DNA from 2 places in the Collinsella sp. CLA-AA-H167 genome. Region 2 is predicted to be linked to the other one. Evidence: riboswitches for the same ligand, from Rfam matches in the RefSeq annotation. Region 2 holds a riboswitch; the other holds the start of a gene.
What was found. A riboswitch is a leader RNA that binds a small molecule or an ion and turns the genes downstream of it on or off. The one in region 2 is predicted to bind thiamine pyrophosphate.
Positions count from the first base shown of each region.

Region 1: it holds a riboswitch for thiamine pyrophosphate, as region 2 does, so the genes downstream of both, thiC (phosphomethylpyrimidine synthase ThiC) here and thiM (hydroxyethylthiazole kinase) in region 2, are expected to answer to the same signal.

Region 1 is NZ_JBBNGA010000001.1:151,699-158,507, forward strand. It holds gene AAAT03_RS00730 (Bax inhibitor-1 family protein) at 1-59, shown strand, start outside; gene AAAT03_RS00735 (TIGR02452 family protein) at 200-1,333, shown strand; gene AAAT03_RS00740 (SGNH/GDSL hydrolase family protein) at 1,412-2,071, shown strand; gene thiD (bifunctional hydroxymethylpyrimidine kinase/phosphomethylpyrimidine kinase) at 2,324-3,154, opposite strand; gene thiC (phosphomethylpyrimidine synthase ThiC) at 3,333-4,667, opposite strand; TPP riboswitch at 4,660-4,775, opposite strand; gene AAAT03_RS00755 (hypothetical protein) at 4,839-5,354, shown strand; gene AAAT03_RS00760 (YaaA family protein) at 5,380-6,189, opposite strand; gene AAAT03_RS00765 (aminopeptidase) at 6,293-6,809, opposite strand, start outside.
Region 2 is NZ_JBBNGA010000006.1:51,010-57,818, forward strand. It holds gene AAAT03_RS05330 (patatin family protein) at 1-653, shown strand, start outside; gene AAAT03_RS05335 (thiamine phosphate synthase) at 766-1,461, opposite strand; gene AAAT03_RS05340 (thiamine-binding protein) at 1,458-1,799, opposite strand; gene thiM (hydroxyethylthiazole kinase) at 1,803-2,642, opposite strand; TPP riboswitch at 2,694-2,804, opposite strand; gene AAAT03_RS05350 (HAD family hydrolase) at 2,966-3,874, shown strand; gene AAAT03_RS05355 (LysR family transcriptional regulator) at 3,885-4,781, shown strand; gene AAAT03_RS05360 (5-methyltetrahydropteroyltriglutamate--homocysteine S-methyltransferase) at 4,937-6,070, shown strand; gene AAAT03_RS05365 (uracil-xanthine permease family protein) at 6,193-6,809, shown strand, end outside.

The DNA of each region.
Region 1 (6,809 bases), on a different contig from region 2:
TCGTGGACATTATCAACGTGTTCCTGCGCATTCTGAACATCCTCGGCCGTCGCGATTAAAGCGCGGCATTGCGATGCTTCCTGCCGGACACGGTAAAACGATGCGAAAGGCGGTCCTTCGGGGCCGTCTTTTTTGTGCGCGGCGGGGTATCATGGATGGGAAAAGCCGATAGCGGCAGCGACAGGAAAGGTGGCCACGTATGGCAGACGTCGACAACAGGAACCGTAACCGCAGGTCCAACCGAGCGGGTCAGCCCAATCCCAAGCGCGAGGCCCGTGCCAAGGCCGCCGAGCGTCACGTGGCAACTGTGTCCGAAGCGTGCGCCAAGGATATCGAGCGTTCGCTTGCCGGTGTTCGCGAGTTTGACGGTATGCCTGCCGGCTTTGTCGCGGCGATGAAGGCCAAGGTTCAGAGTGCTGTGGCCCCCGAAGAGCAGGTCGCCGAGGACGTCGAGAACGCGGAGACTGCCGAGGTCGAGGCAGCGCCCGAGACCGAGGCGGCGCCCGAGCCCGTCGAGGAGCCTGCCGAGGAAATCGCCGAAGCTGAGTCCGCGCCTGCTGAGGAGCCCGCTCCGGTCCTGCCCGAGGTCACTGTGCTTGATGCCTCCGCCACGCAGGCAATCCTCGATAACGGTCGCGGCTATGCGCAGTTCTGCGACATGGCCGTGCTCGCCTTTGCTTCGTTTACCAATCCGGGCGGTGGATATATTCAGGGTTATCTGGGCCAGGAGGCCACGCTGTGCGCCGATTCGTATCTGTACAACGTTCTCGATAGGCAGCGTAAGTGGTACGGCGAGAACCGTCGCCGCAACATCAACTGCGAGCTCTATCGTAACCGTGCCCTAGTGGTGCCTGCGGTGCGCTTCGACCGCAACCACGTGCATGCATACGCCGACGTGATCGTGGCCGCCGCGCCCAACGTTAAGCGCGCCCGCCAGGAGTATCGCGTGAGCGACGATGCTCTGCTGGATGCCCTGCGCGACCGCATTCGCTTTGTGCTCGCCATCTGCGACGAGTTGGGTCGCGAGAAGCTCGTGCTGGGCGCATGGGGCTGCGACAACAACGGCTTTGATGCCGAGGCCGTGGCCGAGCTCTTCCGCAAGGAGCTCGCATCGGGCGACTTCAAGGTCAAGCAGGTCTTCTTTGCCGTGCCCTCTACGCGCTGGGACGAGGACTTCGCCAAATTCGAGCACGTGCTGGCAAACTTCCCCGAGCGAAACGAGGAGTCCTATGCCCAGGTTGCCGCCCGCGCCGCAGCCGCCCGTGCCGCCGAGCAGGCTCAGGCCGCTGCCGAGGATGACGAGGATGACGACGACTGGCGCAAGTACCTGTAAACGGTGCTCGTGATGCGATATACCGAGCCGACGGGAGAGGCTGCTCCTGTCGGCTTTTTATTGAGTGGGGAGCTTACGATGAAAAACGTTCTGTGCTTTGGTGACAGCAACACCTATGGTTACGATCCGGCGGGCATGCGCGACGGTACCGCGGTGCGCTATGCGCAGGATGTGCGCTGGTGTGGCGTGGTCCAACGTGACTTAGGCGAGGGCTGGCATGTAATTGAAGAAGGCCTCAACGGCCGCACGACGGTACGCGACGACATGTGCCATCTGGACACTAACCTCAACGGCATTCGCGCGCTTCCGATGCTGCTCGAGGCCCATAAGCCGCTGGACGCCATTGTGATCATGCTGGGCACCAACGACTGTAAGACGGTCTTTAACGTGACAGCTTCCGATATCGCCCGTGGCGCCATGGCGCTGATTCGCGCCGTCCGCGCGTTTCCGTGGACCGACGCTGCGCCTTGCCCGCGCATCCTGTTGATGGCTCCTATCAAGATCAAGCCGCAGATCGCCGATGTATATATGACCGATTTTGACGAGCGTTCCGTCGAGGCATCTGAACATTTTGGCGAGTACTATGCGCACGTGGCCGAGCAGTTTGGCTGCGACTTTTTGAATGCCGCCGAGTTTGCCGAGCCGGGCGATATCGACTATCTGCATATGATGCCCGAAAGCCACGAGAGCTTGGGACATGCCGTGGCAGCCAAGCTCCAAGAGATGCTCGGTGAGTAGCACGGCCCCAAACCACCACAGAGTTCCCCTTGCGGGGGCTTGTTTCGTTTGTTTGTCTTGATCTGTAACAGTTCCAAGGCCGAAAACGGGCTAGATGTTACAGATTAAGATTATTTAGGTCGATATCGATTGTTTGTCTTGATCTGTAACATCTAGGGTCGATTTTGCCGAGTTACTGTTACAGATCGAGATGTTTGTGGGAGCCACCGCAAAGGTGCCTGTCCCCTTTGCGGCGGTTTTGGGCTGCGAATCTTAATATTGCCACATGTGGTTGACGGGGCCGGAGCCTTTGCCCATGTTCAGGCCGGCGGCCAGAGCGCCTGTCAGGTATGCCTTGCCGGCGTTGACGGCATCGGCAAGATCCATGCCCTGGGCCAGCGCGCAGGCGATGGCGGACGAAAGCGTGCAGCCGGTGCCGTGTGTGTTGTCGGTCTCGATGCGCTTGTGGCGGAACCACGTGGTGAGCGGATCGCCCAGATGGTTGCCCTCGTCATCGAGTGGCGCGGGTTCGGCCAATACATCGTTGGCCTCGTTGACAAGATGCCCACCCTTAACGAGGGATGCGCAACCAAAGCGGCGGGTGAGGAGCATGGCAGCATTTTGCTGTGTGCGCTCGGAGTCGACCTCGTAGTCAAGCAGGGCCATGGCCTCGGGAATATTGGGCGTGATGACGGTTGCTAGTGGGAACAGGCGGCGGGTGAGCGCCTCGGCGGTATCATCGGCAATCAGCCGTGCGCCCGAGGTGGCTACCATGACGGGGTCGACGACCACGTTTGTCGCGTTCCAGGCGCTCAGGCGGTCGGCGATAACCTCGATAATCTCGGCAGAGGAAACCATGCCGATCTTGACGGCGCTGGGGCGGATATCGTCAAATACGGCGTCGATCTGCGCAGCGACGATATCAGGGGAGATATTCTGCACGGCGGTGACACCGAGCGTGTTTTGTGCGGTGATGGCGGTGATGGCCGTCTCGGCATACAGGCGGTGTGCCGTGATGGTCTTGATGTCGGCCTGAATGCCGGCGCCGCCGCTGGAATCGGATCCTGCGATGGATAGAACGGCAGGTACCTTACTGCGATCCATGTTCGCTCCCTTGTTCGGTCGGAATCAAATGGGTCTTTAAGCCAGCATTATAAAGATGCCCGGGCCGGCTCTATGACGAACCCGGGCGAGCGATGCAATCTTTACGCAAATGTAAGCAAATGTTCACACGTCAACAATTGACGAACACCATGTTACCGATTGTGGCTCCGGTGACGAGTTAGTCCTCCATGCCGAGGTCGATCGTCGTGCCTTCGAACACCTTGTTAACGGTGCGGACGGCGCACATCTTGCCGCACATGGTGCAGGTGCCCTCGGTGGCGGCGGGGGATTCTTCGTAGCGTTTCTTGCCGGTGACCGGGTCGAGAGCACACTTCCACATGGCATCCCAGTCGAGCTTGCGGCGTGCCTGGCCCATCTTGTCGTCCATGTCGCGGGCGTGCGGCACCTTCTTGGCGATATCGGCGGCGTGCGCGGCGATCTTGGTGGCCATGAGGCCGTCGAGCACGTCCTTGGCGTCGGGCAGGCACAGGTGCTCGGCGGGCGTCACGTAGCACAGGAAGTCGGCACCGGAGCTGGCGGAGATGGCGCCGCCGATGGCGGCGGTGATGTGGTCGTAACCCACGCCGATATCGGTCACCAGCGGCCCGAGCACATAGAACGGGGCATTGTGGCACAGGCGCTTCTGCAGTTTCATGTTGGCGGCGATCTCGTCGAGCGCCATGTGACCCGGGCCCTCGACCATGACCTGGACGCCGGCGGCCCAAGCGCGCTTGCACAGCTTGCCCAGCTCGATCATCTCGGCGGTCTCGGTGGCATCGTTGGAGTCGTAGAGGCAGCCCGGGCGGCAGGAGTCGCCGAGCGAAATCGTCACGTCGTACTCGTGGCAAATCTCGAGCAGCTCGTCAAAGTACTCGTAGAAGGGGTTTTCGTTGCCGGTGACCTCCATCCAGCCAAACAGCAGCGAGCCGCCGCGGCTCACGATGTTCATCAAGCGGCCGGTCTCCTTAAAGGTCTTGGTGACCGACTTGTTGATGCCGCAGTGGATGGTCATAAAGTCCACGCCGTCCTCGGCGTGCGCGCGCACGACCTCGAACAGGTCATCCTTGGTCAGCTTGACCAGCGGCTTTTCCATATAGCCGATGGCGTCGTACATGGGGACGGTGCCCACCATGAGCGGTGTCTCGTCGATGAGCTGCTGGCGGAACTGGCGCGTCTTGCCCGAGTTGGAAAGGTCCATGATGGCGTCGGCGCCAAAGTCCTCGGCGATCTTGACCTTCTTCCATTCCTCGGCGGCATCGGCTTTATCGCCCGAGATGCCCAGGTTGACGTTGACCTTAGTAGACAGGCCCTCGCCGACACCAAAGGCGCGCATGCCTTTTTTGATGTGCACGATGTTGGCGGGAATGGCGATGCGGCCGTCGGCCACGCGCTCGCGGATGTACTCGGGGTCGCGATGCTCGCGCTCGGCGACTTCCTTCATCTGCGGCGTGATCTGCCCGGCGCGGGCGAAGTCGATTTGCGTGACGAGCTTGGGCTCGGTCTGTGTGCTCATTGGCACAGCTCCCTTCGTTGGCATTACCCATATCAGGTTTGCGGGTCAGGGCGGGCGCGCCCAGTCTCAGCCTGCCGTCTTGTCCTGCAAGCTCCCCGTTTATGTAATGGGCTCAAGTATAGCTCGAATGGGTACGATTGGCCTAACGAGCGTGCCTGTGGGGAGGCGAACATGGAAGACAAGCATCTATATCGAGAGACGCAATGGGATGTATCGGCCGAGGAAAGCCGTGCGCACCATGGCCTTGTCGCGATTGGTTTTGCGGTGCTTGCCGTGCTGGTGATTGCCTTTTGTATCTGGACGTTTGGCGGTCACGGCGGCGCTGCATGGGAGTTCGAGGCCGACGATGCCCTGCCGATCATGACAGTGAAGGTTACGGGCGGCAATACCGTTGCCGCGCCGGGCGACTATTGGTATCCGCGCGACGAGTTTGTGCAGCTGCAGTTGAGCGGCGGGTCTATTCCGGGCGAAGAAATCGAACGCGTGACGTATGATGCGGCGCTCAAAACGCTGGCGGTGAAGCTCAAGAATCAGGGCGACGTGCCTACGACTATGGATATCGCGCTGACGGAATGGCGCTTGGAGCCCCCATCGGGTGTTGCGGTGTCCGAGGTAGAGCACGTTAAGATTACCTACCAAAATGGCTCGACAAACGAAGTTGCCAAAGCCGACGGCTTGGCGGAGTAACGGGGGGGGGTTGGAAACGGCGGGCCTATTGTGCCTGCGCGTTCATGAAAACCAGAGTGTTTTCGTCTGAAAGCTCGGGGATGTGACGATAGCCGATGTTGAATGCGGTAAGCCCGCTTGCATCCTCGAGCTTGCTTTCAGCCATCCACCGCACCATGGAGCCGCGCGCCTTTTTGCTGGCGGTCGACCGTTGGATGGGCTTCCCGTTGCGGATACCCTCGCCAAAGAGGCATGTGACGGCCGTAGCGTCGCCCGCGAGATGGGGCAGAGCGGCTTTGGCATACTCTACGCTGGCGAGGTTGACGATCGTAGTGTTTGAGCCCGCCGGGGCGATAGCCCGCGCGAGCTTGTCGCTCCAAAACGCGTAGAGATCTCGGGCATCGTCAACGGCGAGCTTCGCGCCCATCTCCAGCCGATACGGTTCAACGGCATGAAAGGGGCGTACGCATCCGTAAAGGCCCGAGAGAATCCACAGATGGTCTTGCAGCCATGCGAGCTGCGCGGAATCCATCACCTCTGGTGCCATGCTCTGGTACTGAATGCCGTGATAGGACATGATGGCAGGGGAGATGCGGTACGCGATACCGGAATCGGCAAGATCGTCGTTTCCCAAGATGGGCTCGAACTCATGCAAAATGTCGAGACAAGGGGCCAGCAGCTTGTCGCTGACGTTCCATAGAGCTTGTAGGCCGCTGTCGCCTTCGGTTCGTTCGATGTCCAAGAGCGCATGGTGCAGCTGGGCGGTCTCGCGCGCAAAGGGCGGAATCCCCTGAACTTCAAAAGCATCTTGTGCCGCGCGCATTTGCTTGGCGGGTGAAACGATGACCTGGAGCATGAACTCTCCTCTGCCAAAAAAGAAGTTGCGGTGGAATACAGTCTGTTTTGGCCGTTTATGGGCCAGTTTAGTCCGTATTTCACCGCAACTGATGAAGGGTTGGTTAGGCGCGCTCGAGGAAGGCCTTGTAGCCGCGGTAGGCCTCGTAGATGTCGGCCTTGTTGGCGACCTCCCACAGGGCGTGCATGGATAGGACGGCAACACCGGAGTCTATGACGTTCATGCCGTACTTGGCCATGATGTAGGCGATGGTGCCGCCGCCGCCCGCGTTGACGCGGCCGAGCTCGCAGGTCTGGAAGTCCACGCCGGCCTCGTCCATGATGTCGCGGACGAGGGCCACGTACTCGGCGTCGGCGTCGTTGGAGCCGCCCTTGCCGCGGCTGCCCGTGTACTTGTTAAAGCACAGGCCGCGACCCATGAAGGCTGCGTTCTTGGTCTCGAACTTGCCGGCGTAGCCCGGGTCGAAGCCGGCGGACACGTCGGAGGAGAGCATGCGGCTGCGGGCGAGTGCGCGGCGCAGGGCCAGCGGGCTGTCCTCGCCGGCGAGCGTCATGATCTCGGCGACGGTGTTCTCGAAGAAGCGGCTCGTCATGCCGGTGGCGCCCACGGAGCCGATCTCC
Region 2 (6,809 bases):
GGCGCTATGCGAGCGTGACGAGCTGGTTGCGAACCGGTGACATGTTCAATGCCGATTTTGCCTATCACGAGGTACCCATCGAGCGCGATCCCATCGACCTGGAGACATATCGCGCCTGCCCCATGCGGTTTACGTGCGTGTGTACCGATATCGAGACAGGCAAGGCCGTCTACCACGACCTGCCCTATGGCGACGAGAGGGATATCGAGTGGATCCGGGCGTCGTCGGCGATTCCCGTGGCGACGCGCCCCGTTGTCATTGAGGGGCATAAATATCTGGATGGTGGCGTGGCTGATTCCATTCCCAGCGCTTGGCTGTTTGCGCAGGGGTATGACCGCAATATCGTGGTGCTCACGCAGCCGGCGGGCTTTGTGAAGCAGCCCAACAACGTGATGCCCATGCTGCGGCGCGTGTTCCGTCACTACCCGGAGTTTGTCGCAGCGCTTGAGCATCGGCATGAGGTCTACAATGCCACGCTCGATGACCTGGCACGCCGCGAGGCTGCCGGCGAAATCTTTGTAGTGCGGCCGAGCGAATCGGTGAAGGTGCCGTCGCTGTGCCGCGAACCGGATGAGCTCGAGCGCATCTACCAGATCGGCCGCCACGATGCGGAAGCGACTTTGCCTGCGCTGGAGGCCTACCTAGCGGGGTAGAGCAACTTGCCGTGTGCTCGGCGGAAAGCGCATCCCGGAATGGACGTCCAAACTGGGATGCGCTTTCCATTGCTGAAGATATGAGGCCGCGGAGCAGCTGCTCGGCCTATGTCTATGCCTGCTGCCAGGTGTCGACAAGCTCCTTGGCCGCGGCGTGGGGGTCGTCGGCACTGCAGACGGCGCTCACCACAAAGAAGCCATCGACGCCGGTGGCCTTGAGCTGCGGCAGGTCGGCCGTCTTGACGCCGCCGCCCACCACGATGGGCACGGGGCTTGCCGCGTGGAGTGCGGCCAGGTCCTCAAAGCTCTTGGTGATGATGGAGCCGTCGGCCGCGCGTCCGCAGTCGCGCTTGGTCTCGGTCTCGTGGAGTGGGCCGATGCCCAGGTAGTCGACTAGGCTCATGTCGGCGGTCTTGACGTACTCGAGCATCTCCTCGCAACGGGCCGAAAGGCCCACGATGGCGTCGGGCCCCAGCAGCTTGCGACAGACCTCGACGGGAATGTCGCTCTGACCCACGTGCACGCCGTCGACAGCAATGCCCTGCTCGCGCGCGGCGAGTACGCAGTCCAGGCGGTCGTCAATCAGCAGGGCGACCTGGCCGGTCTTGCCAGCCTTTGCGATTGCCTGCGCGGCGTCGCCCGTCAGTGCGATGATTTCGCGGGCGCTTGCCACCTTGGAGCGCACCTGGATGCAGGTAAAGCCGGCGTCGAGTGCCTGGGCCACCACATCGCCCACGGGGCGCCCGAGCGTGTTTTCGGGGCCGAGTACCAGATAGGCCGAGATATCAAGGTTGTCGCGGATGCTCATCGTGCTTCCTCCTGTTTCTTGATCTGTGCTTCCATGCGCTCGAGTTTGCCGGTCATGGTGTCGGTAAATCCGGGTCGAATATCGGCTTTGAGCACGACTTCGGTGCGGATGCCCTTGCTCGCCAACACAAAGGTTGCGTCGCGCACGACCTGCATGACCTCGTCCCAGTCGCCCTCGATCTCGGTGAACATCGAGGTGGTGCGGTTGGGAAGGCCGCTCTCGCGAATGACGCGCACGACCTCGGCGACCTCGGCGGACAGCTCATCGCCGGTGCCGCACGGGGCGATGGCAACGGCGACGAGCGTGTTCATGCCGGCGTTGGTTGCGGGTTCGGACATGGCTTATGCCTCCTCGAGCTCGAGTTGGTTATCGGCGATGTCTTGGGCGGTTGCGCGGTAGAGCTCGTCGATAAAGGCGACCTTAAAGCTTGCCGGGGCATCGGCGACAGCGGCGGCACGCGTGCCGGCAACGTTGTAGACGGCGGTGCCGCAGACGGCTGCCGTAAACGGGTCGGCAGCGCAGGCGTACACGGCCAGGACGCCGCCCTGCGAGCAACCGCAGCCGGTGATCTTGGACATGAGCGGGCTGCCGCCGTGGGATTTGGCCACGGTCGTGCCGTCGGTGATCAGGTCGACTTCGCCAGAGACCACTACGGCGCCGCCGGTGTAGCGGGCGAGCGCCACGGCGGCATCGCGGGCGGCGTCGACCGTGTCGGTGGTATCGACACCACGTACGCGGCTCAGATCGGCCGCCTCGCCCTCAAGACCCCACAGGCCGGCGAGCGCGATAATCTCGGAGGCGTTGCCGCGCACGATGGCGGGCTTGTACTGCTTGAGCTCGTTTACCAGCTGGGTGCGCAGGCTGCCGATGCCCAGGCCCACCGGGTCGAGCACCCAGGGCTTGCCGGCGTCGTATGCCGCCTTGGCCGCGCGGGGAATCGTCTGCTCGTAGATGGGGAAGAGCGTGCCCATGTTGAGATAGATGGCGCCGCCGCCGGCAACGAGTGCCTCGCCCTCGTCTGGCAGATAGACCATGGCGGCCGAACCGCCCACGGCGAGCTGTGCGTTGGCGACAAAGTCGATCGTCACCGTGTTGGTGATGGAGCCGGCCATCGGATTGGCCGCGCGAATCTCTTCCACGGCCTTGACCACATTTTGCTTAAGCTGTTTCGAATCAATCACTGCACATGCCTCCTTGGCATAGAAAAGGGGCGCTGTGCATAGACAGCGCCCCTGTAAAGGCGGCATGCTCCCTACGCCAGCATTAACTGACAGGTTCAAAGGATTGGGCCCTATGCCCTCTCAGCCTTGTGGTTTGCACCGCCGGCACTCCCGCATCGAATCTGTTGCTCCCTATACTAACGCACCTGCCAAAAAGGGACAGATTTATTTTGGCAGGTGGCAACAGGGGCGCTGCATTTTCCCAGATAAAACCTGCCAAAATAAACCTGTCCCTTATTGGTAGGTCGTTACAATGGTTACGGTGAAAATGACTGGGGGACTCTATGATCAAACTTGTGCTGACCGATATGGACGATACGCTGATTCCAGCCGGGCATGACGGTGCCAGCGACTACGCCATTGAGGGTATTCATGCCATGCAGGCGGCTGGTCTGCACTTTGGCCCGGTTTCGGGTCGCCAACCGTCCGCGATGGGCTGGATGTTCAAAAATCGTTCCGAGTGCTTTTCGACCGGTGCGTTCTGCAACGGCCAGGTCATGTTTGTCGACGGTCAGGCGGTCGCTTCGCGCGCGACCGACAACGATGCCCTGATGCGTCTGGCCGATTACCTCGAGCAAGAGACCGACGATACCTATCTAAAGGTCTACAGCCTGGGTGACGACTTTTGGGATAACGATGCCTATTGCGTGACGAGCGACCCCGAGCGCGTGCATCGCGCCATGGAGTCGGGCGGCAACGCATGGCTCAAAGGCGAAGAGGCTCCGTGCCGTCCTGTTGTCGACGACGCGCCGGTGTTCAAGGCAAATATCTGGAGCGCCCGCTCGCGTGAGGAGCTCGCGGAGCTACGTGAGCGCGTTGCCGCTGAGGTGCCGGAACTCTCGCTTGTGTTTCCCAACAACCGAGTGCGCCTGTTTGACATCCTTCCGGCTGGTTGGGACAAGGGCTGCGCTGCGCTGGAGCTGGCGCGCGCTTTGGGCCTGACGCCCGATGAGGTGGCCGTATTTGGCGATTCCGATAACGATCTGCCCATGATCGATGCCGTTCCCAACTCCGTTGCAGTCGCCAATGCCAACGAGGCTGTCACGGCTGCCGCGCGCTGGCATATCGGCGCTGCGGCAGACGATGCGGTTGCCGGGGCTCTACATCAGATTGCCGCCTGCGCCGCGACGGGGGAGATGCCGCCGTTTATGCGTCAGATGGATGCGACGGGTTTCGACGTCACGAACGTCTAGGGAGGGCGCTATGAAGCTCCAGCAGCTCAGGTATGTCGTCAAAGTTGCCGAATGCGGCAGCATCACCGAGGCCTCGCGCCGGCTCTTTGTGTCGCAGCCCTCGATTACCGCGTCGATCCGCGATCTCGAAAACGAGATGGGTGTGCATATCTTTGAGCGCACCAACAAGGGTGTCATTGTGTCCGAGGAGGGCGAGACCTTCTTGGGCTACGCGCGCCAGGTGCTCGACCAGGCCGATCTGCTCGAGGGCAAGTACAAGGGCGCATCCGAGCAGGTGCCGCATTTTAGTGTGAGCTGTCAGCATTATTCCTTTGCCGTTAATGCGTTTGTCGATGTGATTCGTGAGTTCGATGCCGCGCGCTATGACTTTACCCTGCGCGAGGAACAGACTCACGAGATTATCGAGGACGTCGCGCATATGAAAAGCGAACTAGGCATCTTGTACTTGTCCGAGCATAATCGCGAGGTTATCGAGCGCATGCTGGCGGCCAACGAGCTCGTGTTCGAAGGGCTTTTCTGCGCCACGCCGCACGTCTTTGTGTGTGCCGACCATCCGCTGGCGGACAGTTCCAGCGTGACACTCGAGGATCTCGAGGACTATCCGTTTTTATCCTACGAGCAGGGCAGCTACAACTCGTTTTATTATTCCGAGGAGCTGACCTCGACGTTTGAGCGCCGCAAGAATATCCGCGTGCGCGACCGTGCGACGCTGTTCAACCTGGCCATGGGACTCAACGGCTACACGGTGTGTTCGGGCGTGATTAGTCACGAGCTCAACGGCCCCGGCATCATCTCGATTCCGCTCGATGTGGACGAGTACATGGAGATCGGCATCATCACGCGCAAAAATACGACGCTCACGCGCTACGGCCAAGCCTATATCGACGCGATCCGTCAGCATATCTAGGCTGCTGTGCTCCGCGCGGGTCAAATTTCTTTATGGCAGTCCAGACTGATATAGGAATTATCTATATCAAACTGTTATAAACGTATATTTTACGATGGCCATATGAGCGCTCATACTCTGTCCCAGTAAAGCAACCAATACAAAGGGAGATATCTATGAGCACTTCAATTCAACCGAACGCGCCGTTTCGCGCTGATATCGTCGGCAGCTTTCTTCGTCCGCAGGCCGTAAAGGATGCCCGCGCTGCCTATGCGGCAGGCACGCTTGATGCCGAGGGGCTTAAGGCCGTCGAGGAAGAGGCTATTCGCGACCTGGTGGACAAGCAAAAGGCCGCCGGCCTGCAGGTCATCACCGATGGCGAGTTCCGCCGCAGCTACTGGCACCTCGATTTTATGTGGGGGCTGAACGGCGTCGAGCGTCGCACCTCGCGTACGGGCTATATGTTCCACGATGAGGAGACCACCGCCGACACCGCCGTGGTAACCGGTCCCATTAGCGGCGAGAACCATCCGTTCGTCGAGCACTTCAAATTTGTCAAGGCGCTCGAGGGGGAGGGCCAGGTCGCGCGGCAAACTATTCCGGCGCCGATCCAGACGTTCTCCGAAGTCACGCTCGACCGCTGCGATGGCCAGCAGGAGAGCCTGCGCGCTGTCTATAAGACCGACGAAGAGCTCGCCGACGCCATCGCGGCGGCATACCGCACCGTGATTGCCGACCTGTATGCCGCAGGCTGCCGCAACATTCAATTTGATGACTGCACCTGGGGCATCTATTGCGATACCGACTTTGTGGCAAAGACTGGTATGAGCCCGGTCGACCTGCAAAAGGTGTCCGAGCTGGGCGTGGCGCTCAACAACGCCGCCATCGAGGGCAAGCCCGACGACCTGGTCATCAACACGCATGTGTGCCGTGGTAATTACCACTCCACCTATGCCTTCGAGGGCGGCTATGACCCCATCGCGCCGTACCTGTTCGCACACGAGAACGTCGATGCGTTTTACCTTGAGTTCGATACGCCGCGTGCCGGTGGCTTTGAGCCGCTCAAGTACGTTGCCCCCGGCAAGAAGGTCGTGTTGGGCCTAGTGACCACCAAGGCCGCTGAGCTTGAGGACGAGGATGCCATCGTCGAGCGTATTCACGAGGCTGCAAAGTATGTTCCGCTCGAGAACCTGTACCTGTCGCCTCAGTGCGGCTTTGCCAGCTGCGAGATTGGCAACAAGCTGACCGAGGACGAGCAATGGGCAAAGATCGCGCTGGTCAAGCGCATTGCCGAGCGCGTTTGGAAATAGCGGTAACGTTCGCAGGTGACGGCGCGTGCGAGACATGGCGTATCGCGTACAATGTTTCGGATCGTATCGTTCGGGCAGGTTATCCGATATGCCCGATCGCCCTTCCATTCGAAAGGACATCCATGTCCCAATCCTCGACGCCCGCCGTCACCGATGCCATCTACGATGCATCGTCGCTCGGCCGCCCGCGCATGTTCCTGCTCGGCCTGCAGCACCTGTTTGCCATGTTTGGCGCCACGGTACTGGTGCCCGTGCTCACCGGCCTCTCGGTATCGGCAACGCTTTTGTTTGCCGGCTTGGGCACGCTGCTGTTCCACTCCCTGTCGCGCGGTAAGGTACCGGCATTTTTGGGCTCATCGTTTGCCTTTATTGCCGGTTATGCCGCAATCGCACCCAACGGCGAGGCCGAGCTTTTGCCCTACGCCTGCCTGGGCGTAGCTTGTGCCGGCCTGCTCTATCCGGTGCTTGCGGCACTCTTCCGCGCGTTTGGCGCCAAGCGCGTCATGCGCTTCTTCCCGCCGGTGGTGACTGGCCCCATCGTCATTTCGATCGGTCTGATCCTGGCAAGCTCCGCTATTGCCAACTGCCAGACCAACTGGCTTGTTGCCGTTGTCGCCGTGGCAGTGATCGTCATCTGCAACATCTGGGGCCGTGGCATGGTTAAGATCGTGCCGATCTTGCTGGGCGTTGTGGTGAGCTATGCCGTTGCGGCTGCGCTCGGCGAGGTTGATTTCTCGGG